Regions from separate parts of the Azospirillum sp. UENF 112521 genome, predicted to be linked through region 2. Evidence: predicted binding sites of a transcription regulator. Region 2 holds the regulator's gene; each other region holds the start of a gene.

Region 1 (5,619 bases), 860 kb from region 2:
GCGTGATCGTGCTTTCCGACAGTCCGTAGGCGTCCAGGATCAGCCGCGCCTCGACCAGAGTGCCGGAGCCTTCCTCGCCGACAGAGATGCTGCGGCCCTTCAGGTCGGCCATGCGGTCGATGAAGCCGTCGGAGCGGACGACGATCTGGATCGCCTCCGCATAGAGCATGCCGAGCGAGCGCAGCTCGGTGAAGGGGCGCTTGCCGGTGAAGCTGCCGGTGCCGCTGTAGGCCCAATAGGCGACGTCGGCCTGGGCGAACCCGGCCTCCACCGTGCCCGCCCGCAGCATCTCGACATTGTCGACCGAGCCGTTGCTGGCCTGCGCCACCACGATCAGGCCGGGGATGCCGCAGCTTCCGCCCTTGTCGCAGGGGCGCGAGCCCGGCGGGTTGGAGATGGCGTTGGCGATCAGCCCGCCGATCGGAAAATAGGTGCCGGAGGTGGTGCCGGTGCCGATGCGGAAATAGCGCAGATCCTGGGCGGTGGCCGGATTTCCAAGCAATCCGCCGCCCGGCAACGGGGCCAGGGCCACGCCTCCCATCAGCCCGCCCAGCAGATGGCGGCGGGTCAGGCCGAGGTGAGTCAGGCCGAGGTGAGGCAGGGGAGCCGCATCGGGATGCGGCCCGGCTCCCGGAGAGCGGAGCCCCGGTGAGGGTGGGCAGGCTTTGGCGGCTGCGCGGGACACCGGATCGTTCCGTTCGTCTGGCCCGTGCCTCCCAAGCGGGACGGGCGGGGAGGGGAGGTCGTGCCTTCAAAGATTTCCGCGCACCCCTGTCATTTCAAGGCGCATCCGGTCAAATCACGCCGACGAGGTCGAGAACGCCGGCGACTGCTACCGCACCGCCACACAAACGCACGGCCCGGTCCGACTCGGCCTGCGTCACCGCAATCGACAGACCCAGCCCGCCGCAGGCGACCAGCATCAACCCTGACGCGAAACCGGCCCAGTAGAGCGGCGGTCCCTGATGTGCATGGCCGTGGAACACCGCGGCGACCGCGGCGATCAGCACCGCCACCACCGCCGGCGCGCGCACCCCCAGCGCCACCAGCGACCCGACCACCACCAGCGAGGCGGCCAGTCCCGGCGCGGCATAGGGCAGCCGCACGCCCATCTGGGCGGCGAAGCCCGCCGCCAGCGCGGCGGTCACCGCGGCGGCCGGCACCTGCCACACCGCGGTGCCGCCGGCTTGTCCGGCCCACAGGCCGATGCCGAGGATGCCCAGCAGATGCTGCAGCACCCACACCGGCGTGGTCAGCCCGTTGCCGAAGGCCCCCGTCACCGTCGTCATGCGCCCGCATCCCCCCGTCCGTTCAGCTGTCTGTCCAGCTCCAGCTGCCGGTATGGCGGCTGAGCGGGGGCGGGGTCAAGCCGTCAGGACCGGCGCTGCCGGGGCGCGCAGGGTGGCCGCTACCGTGCCAGCGGGTCGCCGAACTGGCGCAGGTCGTTCTCGCGCCGCATCAGGTCGCGCTGGCCCAGCGGGTCGAGCCGGCCCATGGCGTCGTCGGTCCGCATGCGGTCGACCTCCGGCCTGATCAGGTCGCGCTTGAAGGCGTCGGTGGCGCTCTGGGACGAGGGCGGGGGCGGCACCGGGATCGGGCGCGGCGGCTGGGGCAGGGCGGCCGGGTCGGGCGGCGGCGACGAACTGCCGCGGCGGCGTTTCGGCGGCGGCTGGTCGGTGCCGTCCGGGTCGCGGCGCATCTGCCGGTCGTCGCTCTGGCTGTCGCTGGTTTTGCGGGACTGTGCCGTGGCGGCGGACCTGGAGCCGGTCCGCGACTGCTCCGCCTGGATCTGGCTCCAGGTTCTTCGCTCGCCCCCGCCGGGAACGACCGTCTGGTTGTAGACGGGTGGAAAGGCCTGGGCGCGGCCGGGATTGTCGTCGCGCAGGTCCGTCGGCGCGCAGGCGCTTGTCGCCAGCAGGAGAAGGAGCGGCGTCAGTCGAATGGCGAGCGATGGGAGAGGTGGGGTCATTGATGGAATGTCGGCATTGCTGATCGTTTCGGCAAGATGACCCCAAAGGAGGGACTCCCCTTGCAGCCAAGCCGGCGCTAAGATGTTCTTTGTTTGTTCCTGATTGTCGGGTTTCTTATGACGCATCCCCCTCCCCACCCGCCCTTGTCCCCCTCTCCCCCCGGGGAGAGGATCGGGGGAGAGGGGATTGTTCCGCCGGGCGGAGAGACCCAAGCGCCGCATCCTCGCTTTGTGGCTGCCGCGCCTGCCGACCGACGCGCGGGAACGGCTCATGCCGCCGGAGTTGCGCGCACGCCCCTTCGTCCTGCTGCGGACGGAGCGCCAGCGGCGGGTGGTGGTCGCGGTCAACCGGGCGGCGGCGATGCTGGGCATCGCTCCCGGCCATACCCTCAGCGATGCCCGTGCGCTGGAACCGGCGCTGGAGGTGGCGGAGGCGACGCCGGAGGCCGATGCGGCCCTGCTCGGCCGCATCGCCGACTGGGCGCGGCGCTACAGCCCCTGGACCGCGGCGGACGAGCCGGACGGGGTGGTGATCGACATCACCGGCTGCGCCCATCTCTTTGAGGGCGAGCCGGCGCTGGCCGCCGACCTCACCGGCCGGCTGCGCGCCGCCGGTTTCGCCGCCCGCGCCGCCATCGCCGACACCCCGGCCGCCGCCTGGGGGCTGGTGCGGTTCGGCAGTCCGGAGCAGCGGCGTCGCGAGGCGTTGGATGGTCTGCCGCTCGCCGCCCTGCGGCTGCCGGCGGAGATTGTGGAGGGGCTGCACGCGCTGGGCCTGCGCCGGATCGGCGACCTGCATGCCATGCCGCGGGCGGGGCTGGCGGCGCGGTTCGGAGCCAGGTTGATGCAACGGTACGATCAGGCCTTCGGCCGGCTGGACGAGCCGATCTCCCCGCGCCGGCCGGTGCCGGACCATCGCGAGCGCCTGACCTTCGCCGAGCCGATCGCCACGCCCGAATCGATTGCCGGGGCGCTGCGCCATCTGCTGGGGAGGCTATGCAAGGGGCTGGAGGCGGCAGGGCAGGGGGCGCGCCGGCTGCGGCTGGACGCCCACCGCACCGACCAGCGGGTGGACGACGACCCGCAGAGCCTGACGCTCGGCACCAGCCGCCCGGCGCGCGACCCGGCGGCGCTTGCCCGGCTGTTCGCCCCTCTGCTGGAACGGATCGAGCCGGGGCCGGGGCTGGAAACCCTGGTGCTGTCGGCGACGGAGACGGGACCGCTGTCCGCCGTCCAGACCGCAATCGACGGGGAGGAGGGCGGTGAGGAAGGCAATGACGACAAGTTGGCCGAGCTGGTCGACCGGCTGGCGCTGCGGCTGGGGGAACGGGCGGTGCTGCGGCTGGTGCCGCGGGAAAGCTGGCTGCCGGAGCGCTGCGTGGCGCCGCATCCGCCGATGGAGCGCCTGCCGGCGCCGAAGCCTTGGCCGGCCGGGCAGGTGCGCCCCTTGCGCCTGCTGACCCCGCCCGAGCCGGTGGAGGCCACCGCCCCGCTGCCCGACGACCCGCCGCTGCTGTTCGTCTGGCGCGGCGTGCCACACCGTGTGCGCCGGGCCGAGGGGCCGGAGCGGATCGAATGCGAATGGTGGCGCGGGCAAGGATCGCTGGGGCTGGCGGTGCGCGACTACTACCGGGTCGAGGATGACGGCGGCCGGCGCTTCTGGCTGTTCCGCGCCGGCCTGTACCGGCCCGACGAGCCCCCGCGTTGGTTCCTGCACGGGTTCTTGGGGTGAGGCGCCGGGACGCCGCCCGCTCACCCCGCCCGCTCACCCCGCCCGGTCGAGCTGCTTCAGGAAGGCGATGTAGCGGTTGATGTCCTCCATGCGCCGGGCATGGTCGTTCATGTCGGACAGGCGGTCTTCGATGGCCTTCTGGGCGCCCTCCACCTCGTCGATCACCGCATGGATGTCGGTCTGCAACTCCTGCGAGGCGGTGGCGGCTTCGTCCATGCGGGCGCTGGTGTCGTCGAGCTGGCCGCCGACGGAGCGGACGGAGGTCACCACCTGGTCGATGGCGCGGCGGGTGTCGGCCAGCGTCTGCTTGGTGTCGTTGGCCAGCTTGCGCACTTCGGCCGCCACCACGGCGAAGCCCTTGCCCGCCTCGCCGGCGCGGGCGGCCTCGATGGTGGCGTTCAGCGCCAGCAGGTTGGTCTGGCTGGCGATGCCGTCGATCACCGCCAGCACCTTCTCGATGCTCTTCACCACGGTGGACAGCTGGTTGAATTCGCGGACCAGCGCCTCCTTGCGGTCGGCGTGGCCGTCGAACAGGGTGGCGTGGCGGTTCAGCGTCGCCTCGATCGCCGACATCGAGCCGCCGATGCGCGCGGCATAGCTGGCGGTCTCCTGCACGCCGCCAGTCAGCGTCACCAGCGCGTCGAGATAGCTGTGCATCCGTTCGATCACGCTGTTGCGGATGCGGCTCAGCAGCTCCAGCCGGTTGTAGCGGGTGGCGATGAAATAGCTCTGGAACCGGGCGTAATGCACCGCGAACCGGTCGACCATGTCGTCGCTGAACGCGGCGCCGGGCGGCACCTCGAAGAACATCAGTGCGGACAGGGTCTGGTTGATGTTGATGCCCAGCAGCTCGCCGAAGGTGGAGAAGCCGGCGGCGGCCAGCCCGTCGAAGGCATGGACGCGCGACAGCTGGTCGGGGTTGTTCAGCCGGCGCAGGATGCAGTCGTTCAGGATGGCGCCGAGGGGACGCGGCTTGCCGCGCAGATAGGCCGAGAGGTCGTCCTCGGTCTGGCGGACGAAATCGGTCGCCTCCACCAGGCACAGCGAATCGCCGGGATTGACGTCGCAGTAGAAGGCGACCTCCCCCTTCTCGAAATCGAAGCCGGAGATGGAGCGGACGAACAGCTCCCCCTCCATCTCGATGGCAAAGGTGTTCTTGGCCAGCTTGCCCGGCAGCTCCTGCGGCTTGCAGCGCAGGGATTTGGCGAGCGCGTCGATGAAGCCGACGACCTCGAAGCCGTCGCGGTCGATCACGCTGCGCACGATGCGGCGCATCGGGTCGGCGTCGACCACGGCGAAGCGGGTCTGGGTCGGCCGGAAATTCTGCGACTTGAAGATGCCGTAGCGGATGCCGGGTGCCATCTTCAGGAAGACCGTCACCGCCGCGTTCTCCAGCACGCGCTGGCCGTCGAACAGATGGGTGTTGCGGAAGTCGAGCTTGCCGCCGGCCGAGCCGCCGATGAACAGGCAGGGGAAATGGCCGGAGCGGTAGACCGCCTCCATGAACCAGCTTTCGCTGGCCGACAGCCCGTCGATGAAGGTCAGCGCCACCGTGTCATGGCTGTCGACCGGGAAGGGGACGCGGATGCGGTCGAGTTCGCCGCGGATCGCCTCCACCCTGGCCGGCACGTCGCGGGTCGGCCGGCCGCCGCGCAGGTCGTCGCAATGCAGCGGGACCGACTGGATGCTGACCCCGGCGAGCAGGCGTGGGCTGAAGGATTGCAGCACCACGCTGTCCCAGCGGTCGCCGGCCTTGCGGTAGAGCGGCTGGCCCTCGGCCGCGCACAGCTCGCCCGCACTGGAGACCAGCACCAGCTGGGTCGCCGCCGGCAGGGCGGAGCGGACCGCCCGCGCGGTGGCGGCGAAATCGACATGCGGCGACACGAAGCCGACGACCAGCGCCGGTGCCCCGGCGGCG
Region 2 (5,619 bases):
GCCGTCGGCGCGCAGCAGGATCAGGTCGTCGAGCTGGGCGTTCTGCACCGTCACCTCGCCCTGGACGAGGTCGTTCAGGACGGTCTGGCCTTCCTGCGGCGCCTTCAGGCGGATCACCGGTGCCACGCCCGGAGGGGCGTCGGACTCGGGACGGTCACGCCAGCGGCCGTCGTAGCGCATCGGCTGGCCGGCGGCCTTCTGGGCGGCGCGCATCTCCTCCAGCTCTTCCGGGCTGCAATAGCAACGATAGGCCTTGCCGGCGGCCAGCATCTGGTGCGCGACCTCGGCATGACGGTCCTTGCGCCCGAACTGGCTGACGGCATCGCCGTCCCAATCCAGGCCCAGCCACTTCAGCCCGTCGATGATGGCGTCCACCGCCGCGTCGGTGGACCGTTGCCGGTCGGTGTCTTCGATCCGCAGCAGGAACTGACCGCCGGTGTTGCGGGCGTACAGCCAGTTGAACAGGGCGGTGCGGCCACCGCCGATGTGCAGAAAGCCGGTCGGCGACGGAGCGAAGCGGGTGACGACGGTCATCGGTCTCTCAATTTCCGGTTCGGCGCTGGTATGATGCGCCGGTGGTTCGACACCGTGGTTTAACACAGCCACCCGGCTTGGAGGCAATGCGATGCGCGCATGGACGGTCGTTGAGGGGCTCGCGGGTGGCATCGCTGCGCCCGGAATCCGTTACCGGTGACGGCCGCCGGCTGGCCGGAGGAGGAAACCGACGGCCCCCCGGCGCTCGGCGGAGGCTGGCGGCGCCTGCTGGCGCGCGTGGGTGGGCAACTCGTGGCGCTCGCGGAGGCGGAGGGCGAGCGCTGGGTGCTGTGGCTGCCCGTCGCCTTCGGGGCGGGGGTATCGTTCTATTTCGGCCTGCGGCAGGAGCCCGACTGGTGGATTGGCGCGGCTGCGGTCGGCGGCTGCGCGGTGCTGGTTCTGGCGCTGCGGCGATGGTTCGCCATGACCGGTGTGGCGATGGCGCTGTTGATGCTGGCGGCGGGGTTCCTGGTGGCGCAGGCGCACACCATCCGCATGGCGGCACCGGTGCTGAGCCGCAGCATCGCCGGGGCGACCGTCACCGGCCGGGTGATGGCGGTGGAACGGCGGCCGGGCGCGACGCGGATCACACTGCGGGAGGTGAGCGTCAGCAGGCTGGCGCCGGAACGGACGCCGGCCGCCGTGCGCATCCGCCTGTCGGACCGCTTTCCGGCACCAGCGCCCGGGTCGGTGGTGCGGCTGCGGGCGACGCTGCTGCCGCCGCAGGCGCCGGCCGAACCAGGCGCCTTCGACTTCCAGCGGCGGGCCTGGTTCATGGGGCTGGGCGGCACGGGCTTCGCCACCGGTGCGCCGGAACTGGTCGAGGCGCCGCCGGTGACGGGATGGAGCACGGTCGCCATCGCCTTCGAGAAGGCGCGCGGCGCGATTGCCGAGCGGGTGGCGGCAGCCATCGGCGACCCGGTGGAGGCGAGCGTCACCACGGCGCTGCTGAACGGCGAGGAGTTCGGCATCCCGGAAGCGACGATGGACGACTTCCGCAACAGCGGGTTGGCGCATCTGCTGTCGATCTCCGGCCTGCATGTCGGCATCGCCGCCGGCATCCTGTTCTATGTCGTGCGGGCGTTGCTGGCGTCGGTGCCCTACATCGCGCTGCGGTGGCCGATCAAGAAGATCGCCGCGCTGTTCGGCATCCTGTCGGCGCTTGGCTACACGCTCCTGGTCGGGGCGCCGCTGCCGACGGTGCGGTCGGTGCTGATGACCGGCATGGTGATGGGAGCGATCATGCTGGACCGTCACCCGTTGAGCATGCGGCTGGTCGCCTTCGCCGGGCTGGTCACCATGGCGATGGATCCGGAGGGGATGCTGGGCCCGAGCTTCCAGATGTCCTTTGCCGCGGTGGTGGCGCTGATCGCCGCCTTCGAGAAGGGCAGCGCCAGGCTGGCGGACTGGCGGCGCGATGCGGGATGGATCGTGCGCGGGCTGTTCTATGTCGGCGGGATCCTGCTGACCAGCGTGGTGGCGACGCTGGCGACCTTGCCCTTCTCGCTCTTCCATTTCCAGCAGATCGCCTTCTATGGCGTGCTGTCGAACCTGATCGCCATTCCCATCACGTCCTTCTGGGTCATGCCGTGGAGTTCTGATCGCCTACGCGCTGCTGCCCTTCGGACTGGAGGCGCCGGCGCTGATCGCCATGAACTGGGGCGACCGGGCGGTGATCTGGACGGCGGAATTCTTCGGCCGTCTCCCCTGGGCTTCGCTGACCGTGCCGGCGATGCCGGCGGAAGGCTTTGCGGTGCTGGTGATGGGAGGGATCTGGCTCTGTCTTTGGACGCGCTGGTGGCGGTGGCTGGGGATGCTGCCGGTCCTGGCCGGGCTGGCCTCGCCGATGCTGGCGGTGCGGCCGGATGTGCTGGTGGCCGGCGACGGGACGGTGATGGCGGTCAGGCTGCCGGACGGACGACTGAGCGCATCGGTCAAGGGCGGCGGCCGGATGACCGAAACCTGGCGGGAGCGCGATGGCGAGCGGTCGGTGGCCGATCCCTGGCCGGCCGACGGGGGATGGAGCGGGGGAGGGCGGTCGCTGGACTGCGACGCGTTTGGCTGCCTGTACCGGGTGCAGGGAAAGACAGTGGCGTTGCCGCGGCTGCCGGATGCGCTGGACGAGGACTGTGGGGCAGCTGATGCGGTGGTGACGGCGGAGGTGGCGCGGCGCTGCCGGGCGGATTCTGGTGGTGGACCGCTGGACCCTGCGCCATGAGGGCGCGCATACGCTGACGGTGACCGCCGAGGGGGTGACGGTGGAGACGGTGCGCGGGCTGCGGGGAGATCGGCCCTGGACCGGAGGAAAGTGAGAGGAACTTGGACATCGCCGATCCCATCCGCCGCGGGGACGGAGGAGAGGATCGGCGGTTGGGCTCGAAAAGCTCAGTACTTGCGCACGAGACCGACCAGCTTGCCCTGCACGCGGACGCGGTCGGCGCCGAAGATGCGGGTTTCATAGGCGGCGTTGGCGGGTTCCAGGGCGATGGTGTTGCCCTTGCGGCGCAGGCGCTTCAGCGTCACTTCGCCCTCGTCCACCAGAGCGACGACGATGGTGCCGTTCTCCGCCGCATCGCAGCGCTGGATGACGATGGTGTCGTGGTCGAGGATGCCGGCCTCGATCATCGAGTTGCCGGAAACCTCCAGCGCATAATGGTCGCCACCGGTCAGCATGGAGGCGGGGACATCGACGAAGGCGCTGTTGTCGCGCAGCGCCTCGATGGGCGTACCGGCGGCGATCCGGCCATAGAGCGGGAGCTGCACCGTCTCGTTCGCGGCGGCCGGCGTCGGTGCGGGGGGAGCGGCGTCGCGGCCGGCGAAGGCGAAATCGCCCTTGATGACGTTGGGCTGGAACTTCGGCTTGGGAGCCGCGGTCCGGTTGCGGGAAGCGTCGAGACCCTCGGGAAGGCGCAGAACCTCCAACGCACGGGCCCGGTGGGGCAGGCGGCGGATGAAGCCGCGCTCCTCGAGCCCGGTGATCAGGCGATGGATACCCGACTTGGACTTCAGGCCCAGGGCGTCCTTCATCTCGTCGAACGACGGCGAGACACCGCCCTGGCCAAGCCGTTCGTGGATGAACAGCAGCAATTCGTGCTGCTTGCGCGTGAGCATGGATGCCTCCCGGCCTCGGCCAGACTGAAGATGGAACAAAAACTAAACGTTGCTCCATGTTCTAGTTTGGTTCCTGCCGCGCGTCAAGCCCTCCATCGGCATCTTTTAGAACTTGAGGGGAACATCTGGAACGGCATGAAACAGTTTTCCGGGTGATGTTCAACTGTTCCAGCCGGCCGTTCCGGCGCTCTGCTCAGGCGCTCTGCTGAAGTCTAGATGCTGAGCGCCCCATCCGTCAAAGGAAGCACTGTCACCATCGCGCCGGCCGGTTCCGGGTCGGCATGGGGCGGGCGGGGGATCAGGCAATCGGCCTGGGCGTACAGGGTGGTGATGGCGCTGTCCTGCCGGGCGAAGGGTGTCACGGTCAGGACACCGTCCGGGCCGGCGGCCAGCGTGGCGCGCAGATACTCCTCGCGCCGGTCGTTGGCCCTCAACGGGCCGGTCAGGCGGGCGCGCAGCGGCAGACGGTCGTCCTCCGGCGGCAGGCCCTGCAGCACGCGCAGGACCGGGCGGAGGAACAGGAGCGCCGTGACGCCGGTGGACACCGGGTTGCCGGGCAATCCCAGCAGCGGCACAGACCCGGCACGGCCGAACATCAGCGCCTTGCCCGGACGCATCGCCACCGTCTGCACCTCCAGCGCCACGCCGCGTTCGGCAAGCACATCGCGCACGAGGTCGTAATCGCCCTGTGCCGCCCCTCCGGTGGTGACCAGCAGGTCGCAACCGGCCGCACCCTTCGCCAGTGCCGCCACGCTCTCCGCCGTGTCCCTGGCGACGCCCAGATTGTGGGCGATCCCACCCTGGGCGGTCACCAGGGCGCAGAGGCCAAGCGCATTGGTGCTGACGATCTGGCTCGGACCCAGCGGGTCGCCGGGCAGGGCGATCTCGTCGCCGGTGGCAAGCACGGCGATGCGCGGCCGGCGATGGACCGACAGCCAAGGCACGTTGCCGCCGGCGGCCAGCGCGATGTCGCGCGCGGTCAGGCGCCGGCCCTTTGGCAGAAGCTCCTGACCGGCCGTGAAGTCGAATCCGGCCTCGCGGACGAAGCGGCCGGCGGCCACGGCGCGGCCGATCCGCACGGTGGCGTCGTCGGCGCTGCAATCCTCCTGCATCACCACGGCGTCGGCACCGCCGGGCAGGGGCGCGCCGGTGAAGATGCGCACCGCCTCGCCCCGGCCGACGCTGCCGGTGAAGGCATGGCCGGCGGCGGATTCGCCGATGCGGCGCAGCGGGACGGGGGCCTCGGCGGTCGCAGCGGCGATGTCGGCGGCACGCACGGCCCAGCCATCCATGGCGGCGGCGTGAAAGGGCGGCTGGGTCAGCCGGGCGACCACCGGTTCGGCCAGCACACGGCCGAGCGCGTCGGGCAGGGCGACGGTTTCCGCCGGGAGGGCGGCGAAGGCCGACAGGATGCGGGCGCGCGCCTCGGCGACGGAGATCATCGCGTCAGGCTCCGGTGGAGGAGGATGTGGACGCGCCCCACTCGCCGCTCTTGCCGCCGGCCTTGTGCAGCAGGCGCACATCGGTGACGGTCATGCCGCGGTCCACCGCCTTGCACATGTCGTAGACCGTCAATGCTGCGATGGTGACGGCGGTCAACGCCTCCATCTCCACGCCGGTCTGGCCCTTCAGCTTGCAGGTCGCCGTCACGTCCACCGCGTTGCGGGCGGGGTCGCAGGACAGGTCGACCTTGACCGAGGTCAGCATCAGCGGGTGGCACAGCGGGATCAGGTCGGGCGTGCGCTTGGCCCCCATGATGCCGGCCAGCCGGGCGACCGACAGCACGTCGCCCTTCTTCACCCCGCCCTGCATGATGAGATCAAGGGTTTCCGGCTGCATCAGCACGGTCGCCGCGGCTGTCGCGGTGCGTTCGGTGTCGGCCTTGTCGGAGACGTCGACCATCACCGCCTTGCCCTCGGCGTCGAAATGGGTGAAGCCGGTCATCGGGCGGTCTCCGTCAGAAATTTTTCCATG
Region 3 (5,619 bases), 150 kb from region 2:
AAGGCGACCATCCCGCACTTCAACCGGCCGGAGGTCGGCTTCGTCCAGTCGCCGCAGGATTATCGCGAGTGGGAACACGACCTGTTCCAGCGCATGACCAACTGGGAATATGCCGGCTTCTTCCACATCGGCATGATCCAGCGCAACGAGCGCAACGCGATCATCCAGCACGGCACCATGACCATCATCCGCAAGTCGGCCCTGGAAAAGGTCGGCCGCTGGGGCGAATGGTGCATCACCGAGGACGCCGACCTCGGCCTGCGCCTGTTCGAGCATGGCTATGAGGCCGTCTACATGCCGGAGAGCTACGGCAAGGGCCTCGTGCCCGACAGCTTCTCCGCCTACAAGACGCAGCGCTTCCGCTGGGCCTATGGTGCGGTGCAGATCCTGAAGCATCATTGGCGCCAGCTGTCGCCCGGTGCCAAGGAGCTGACCGCCGGCCAGAAGTATCACTTCATCACCGGCTGGCTGCCCTGGTTCGCCGACGCCGCCCACATGGTGTTCGGCATCGCCGGCATCCTGTGGTCCATCGGGCTGATGGCCTTCCCGAAATATTTCGAGTTCCCGCCCAACGTCTTCATGATCCCGACGCTCAGCGTCTTCGCCTTCAAGGTCGGCGCCTCGCTCTGGCTCTACGAGGCGCGGGTGAGGTGCGGCTTCTGGGACAAGGTCGGCGCGGCGGTGGCCGGCATGGCGTTGACCCACACGGTCGGCCGCGCCATGTGGCTCGGTATGTTCACGTCCGGCCGTCCCTTCGTCCGCACGCCGAAATGCGAGAACCAGCCGGCGCTGATGCAGGCCTTCCTGATGGCGCGGGAGGAACTGGTTCTGCTGGTGTCGCTGTGGGGAGCGGCGCTCGCCATCGTCATGGTCTTCGGCCATGAGAACCGCGACGCCTTCATGTGGTCGGGCCTGCTGGTGGTGCAGTCGCTGCCCTATCTGGCCGCCTTCATCACCGCACTGATCAACGTCTTCCCGACGCTGGGCTTCGGCAGGAACAAGCCGCAACCGGCCGACAATGCGGTGGCCAGCGCCGGCGACTGATGGTCATAGGCCGGCGCTTCGGCTTGGAAGGAAGCGCCGGCTCTGCCAGACTGGATCGCCAGGGGTAACCAGTCCCGGGAGGCGGCTCATGTCCGGCAATCTCACCTCCGGACGCGGCATCGGCCCACCGGAGTTCAGTGTCCGCACCACAGCCGGCGTCGAGCGGACCGGCAGCGCCACCGACCGCAACCACCGCCGCAACCCACGGCGGGAGCAGCAGGAGCGCGAGCAGGAGCGGCGCGACCAGAGCCCGCCCAACCCACAGCGCCGCCGCCTCTACGACCTGCTGTTCGATGAGGTCGACCAGTTCGAGGGGCTCGACGACGGGCAGCGCAGCCGGCTGAAGGACAATCTCCGCAGCCACCTGTCCCACCGTGCCGCTGCCCTTACCCCTCAGGCCGCAGCCAATTTCCCAGCCGGGCCGGTTCCCCATGACGAGGAAGCGCTGGCCGAGGCCCTGCTGAAGGACCCGGCGGCGCCGATCCCGGTCGATGCCGAGCACATCGTCCAGGCCGTCACCGCGGCAGCGCCGGCGCAGGATGCGGAAACCGCCCGGATGGCCGAACAGCTACGCGACTGCCTCTCCCGCAACACCGACCGCGCGCGCAAGGTGGCGGTCTATCTGCACCTGCTGCTGACGCTGGAGGGGGCGTTCCGGCCGCATGTGGTGATGGATGTGTAGGTGAGGGCATTCGCCAGCCGCCAAAAAACAGAAAGCCCCACCTTCCTTTCGGAAAGCGGGGCCTTTCGTCACGCATGACCGGACGGTGTCACTCCGGCGTGGAGGCTTCGCCGTCGGCTTCCGGGGTGCCCATCATCGCGTCGGCGACCAGACCGGCGTTGCCGCGGATCTTGGCCTCGATGGCGTCGGCCATCTCCGGGTTGTTGCGCAGATAGGTCTTGGCATTCTCGCGGCCCTGGCCGATGCGGGTGCCGTCATAGCTGAACCACGCGCCCGACTTGTCGACCACGCCGGCCTGGATGCCGAGGTCGAGCAGCTCGCCGACCTTCGACACGCCCTCGCCATACATGATGTCGAACTCGACCACCCGGAACGGCGGGGCCATCTTGTTCTTCACCACCTTGACGCGGGTCTGGTTGCCGACGACGGTGTCGCGGTCCTTGATCGAGCCGATGCGGCGGATGTCGAGGCGGACGGAGGCGTAGAACTTCAGCGCGTTGCCGCCGGTCGTCGTCTCCGGGTTGCCGAACATCACGCCGATCTTCAGGCGGATCTGGTTGATGAAGATCACCAGGCAGTTCGACTTGGAGATCGAGCCGGTCAGCTTGCGCAGGGCCTGGCTCATCAGGCGGGCGTGCAGGCCGACATGGCTGTCGCCCATCTCGCCTTCCAGTTCGGCGCGCGGCACCAGGGCCGCCACCGAGTCGACCACCAGCACGTCGATGGCGCCGGAGCGCACCAGCGTGTCGGCGATCTCCAGCGCCTGCTCGCCGGCATCCGGCTGGGAGATCAGCAGTTCGTCGATGTTGACGCCCAGCTTGCGGGCATAGGACGGGTCGAGCGCATGCTCCGCATCGACGAAGGCGCAGGTGCCGCCGGCCTTCTGGGCCTGCGCGATGGCGTGCAGGGCCAGCGTCGTCTTGCCCGAGCTTTCCGGCCCGTAGATTTCGACGATGCGGCCCTTCGGCAGGCCGCCGATGCCCAGCGCGATGTCGAGACCGAGCGAGCCGGTGGAAATCACCTCCGTCTCGACCAGGTTCTCCTTGGCGCCGAGCTTCATGATCGAGCCCTTGCCGAACGCGCGTTCGATCTGGCTCAGGGCGGCATCGAGCGCCTTCTGCTTGTCCATGGAATCCTTCTCGACCAAACGAAGCTGTGCGGACGACATGCCCGGTACCCCTCTCTTAGAACACACGGTCGGCGCTCTTGCAACGAGGCTGAATGTACTCTCTTCGTTCTCGTTTGCAAGCGCCGATGTTGCCGGTGCGTTCCTATTTTTCCGGGGTTGTCCAGGCTCGTTTTCGCGAACGAATTCGCTCCCCCATCCGCTGTCCCGGCTGCCCCTCACCGCCCGTCGCGGATGACCTCCTTCACCTTGGAGGCCAGCTGCTTCAGCGAGAAGGGCTTGGGCAGGAAATGGGCGACTTCGACGCCGTCGATCTCGCCCAGCCGGTCCTCGGCATAGCCGGAGATGAAGATGACCCGCATCTCCGGGCGCAGCCTGCGGACATGGCGGGCCAGCGTCGGCCCGTCCATCTGCGGCATCACCACGTCGGTGATCAGCAGGTCGATGGAGGCGCCGTTGGTCTCGATCTGCTGCAAGGCCGCCTCGCCGTTCTTGGCCTCCAGCACCTGATAGCCCTTGTTGCGCAGCGCGCGGGCGGAGAAGACGCGCACCGCATCCTCGTCCTCCACCAGCAGGATGATGCCGGTGCCGGTCAGGTCGCTGCCGCGCCGCTCGCGCGGCTCCGCCGTATCGACCGGACGCAGCTCGCCCTGGTGGTGGGGCAGCAGGATGGTGAAGGTGGTTCCCTCCCCCACGGCCGAATCGACCAGCACGAAGCCGCCGGTCTGCCGCACGATGCCGTAGACCGTCGACAGGCCGAGCCCGGTGCCCGACCCGACCTCCTTGGTCGTATAGAAGGGCTCGAAGATGCGCTGGAGATTCTCCCGCGCGATGCCGCAGCCGGTGTCGATCACCTCGATGGAGACATAACTGCCGGCCGGCACCGTCTCGTGCTCCCGCCGCTCCGGCTGGCTGACGACGTAGTTGGTGGTGTTGACGATCAGCTTGCCGCCGCCGGCCATGGCGTCGCGGGCATTGACCACCAGATTGATGATGACCTGCTCCAGCTGATTCTGGTCGACCTTGACCAGACCCAGGTCGCGGCCATGGATCATCTTCAGTTCGATGTTCTCGCCGATCAGCCGGCGCAGCAGGTTCGCCAGCTCCGCCAGCACGTCGGTCACGTTGATGACGCGCGGCTGAAGGGTCTGCTGGCGCGAGAAGGCCAGCAGCTGCCGCACGAGGTTGGCGGCGCGGTTGGCGTTCTGCTTGATCTGCATGATGTCGCTGAAGGACTGGTCGCCCGGCTTGTGCCGCAGCAGCAGCAGGTCGCAGAAGCCGATCATCGCCGTCAGCAGGTTGTTGAAGTCGTGCGCCACGCCGCCGGCCAGCTGGCCGACCGCCTGCATCTTCTGCGACTGGGCGAACTGGGCCTCCAGGCTCTTGCGCTCGGTCATGTCGATGAAGTGCAGGATCAGGCCGACACCGTCGCCGCGCGCCCCATCGCCCCTGGCACCATCGCCCCTGCTACCCTCGCCGCGGCCATCCGTCCGCACCGGGTTGGCGAGGCGCCGGGCATAGAGCTGGGCGGTCAGCTCGCGCCCGCCGGACAGCCGGACCTCCAGCGGGTGGGCCGGGTCGGCGCCGCCCTGCACCGACCGCAGCCGGGCGATCACCGCCTCGCGCTCCGCCGGAACGATCAGGTCGGCCATCGGGCGGTTGATGACGCTGCCGGACTCGCTGCCGATCAGCGCCAGGAAGGCCTCGTTGCATTCGGTCAGCTGCCCGGTCTCGTCGACGAGCGCGATGCCGATGGGCGCATCCTCGAAGAAGCGCTGGAACCGCTGCTCGGACTGGCGCAGCGCCTCCTGCCATTCCCGTTCCGGGGACAGGTCGCGCACCACCGACCGGGTGTGGATGGTGCCGTCGTCGGCCTGCACCACGCTCTGCGCCACCGCGACCTGGAACCGCCGGCTGCGCAGACCCACCATGGTCAGCTCGCCGCGCTGCTCGCCGCCGCCATGGTCGAACAGGTCGTAGGGGGCGGCGGACACCGGGGGAGCCGCCAGGATGCCGTGCAGCCGCGATTCACCGTCGGTCAGGTCGCCGGGGGCGGCCTCCAGCCATTGGGCCAGGGTGGCGTTCACGAACAGGAAATGGCCGTTCTGATCGACCGAGAAGAAGCCGACCGGCGCATGTTCCATGAAGTCGGCGAGCTTGGCCTGCTCGCGCAGCATGACATGCTCCAGCTCGCGCCGCGCGGTGATGTCCTCGATCCGCCAGTGGACGGAGCCGGGGAAGCCGGCCACCGGCTGGCCCTGCACCTTGCGCCATTCCGGCGGGTGCCCGTCCAGCGCCGGGATCGCCAACTCGGCCGAGGCAGCCCCCCCGCCTTCACCCGTTCGCGCAGGCGGCGGAATTCGCGCGCGCTGTCGGGGTCGCCGGAGAATTGGCGGGCCAGGGCGTCCAGCGGCCGTTCGCCGCGGCGCCAGCCCGACAGCTCGCGGAAGGCGGCGTTGACGAACACCACATCGTCCGTTCCGTCGCAGACCAGCTGTCCGGCCGGCATCCCTTCCAGCGCGCCGCCGAGAAGCGCGCCGATGTGGGCCGACCGCCGCACCACCGACACGCTGCGGGCGATCAGCAGGGCCACGCCCAAGGCCACCAGCGCCGCCCCCAGCCAGCCGACCGCATCGTGCTCCAACAGCAATCCGGCGGCCAGCACCAGCAGTCCGGCCGGCGCCAGCGCATACTGCACCAGCATCAACACCCCGCCGGACGAAGCCTTGCGGTTCACTGCATCGCGCGCGGTGTCGGAAAGGGAAGT

What was found. The regulator LexA, encoded in region 2, represses DNA repair genes until DNA is damaged. The targets are predictions, from matches to a motif close to ATGTTCTANTTTGGTTC.
Region 1: ACWPN8_RS03915 (Y-family DNA polymerase) is a predicted target of LexA. The motif match lies at 2,052-2,068, and genes of this name have one in related genera.
Region 3: recA (recombinase RecA) is a predicted target of LexA. The motif match lies at 2,948-2,964, and genes of this name have one in related genera.

What each region holds. Positions count from the first base shown of each region.
Region 1 is NZ_JBSNCI010000002.1:364,995-370,613, forward strand. Features, by position in the region: gene ACWPN8_RS03900 (TAXI family TRAP transporter solute-binding subunit) at 1-685, opposite strand, end outside; gene ACWPN8_RS03905 (HupE/UreJ family protein) at 795-1,289, opposite strand; gene ACWPN8_RS03910 (hypothetical protein) at 1,409-1,969, opposite strand; gene ACWPN8_RS03915 (Y-family DNA polymerase) at 2,157-3,701, shown strand; gene ACWPN8_RS03920 (methyl-accepting chemotaxis protein) at 3,735-5,619, opposite strand, start outside.
Region 2 is NZ_JBSNCI010000002.1:1,227,713-1,233,331, forward strand. Features, by position in the region: gene gltX (glutamate--tRNA ligase) at 1-534, opposite strand, end outside; gene ACWPN8_RS08115 (ComEC/Rec2 family competence protein) at 691-2,676, shown strand; gene lexA (transcriptional repressor LexA) at 2,920-3,645, opposite strand; gene ACWPN8_RS08125 (molybdopterin molybdotransferase MoeA) at 3,858-5,087, opposite strand; gene moaC (cyclic pyranopterin monophosphate synthase MoaC) at 5,092-5,589, opposite strand; gene ACWPN8_RS08135 (GNAT family N-acetyltransferase) at 5,586-5,619, opposite strand, start outside.
Region 3 is NZ_JBSNCI010000002.1:1,073,392-1,079,010, reverse strand. Features, by position in the region: gene ACWPN8_RS07420 (glycosyltransferase family 2 protein) at 1-1,044, shown strand, start outside; gene ACWPN8_RS07415 (hypothetical protein) at 1,133-1,726, shown strand; gene recA (recombinase RecA) at 1,815-2,894, opposite strand; gene ACWPN8_RS07405 (ATP-binding protein) at 3,071-5,116, opposite strand; partial or broken gene ACWPN8_RS07400 (PAS domain-containing protein) at 5,203-5,361, opposite strand.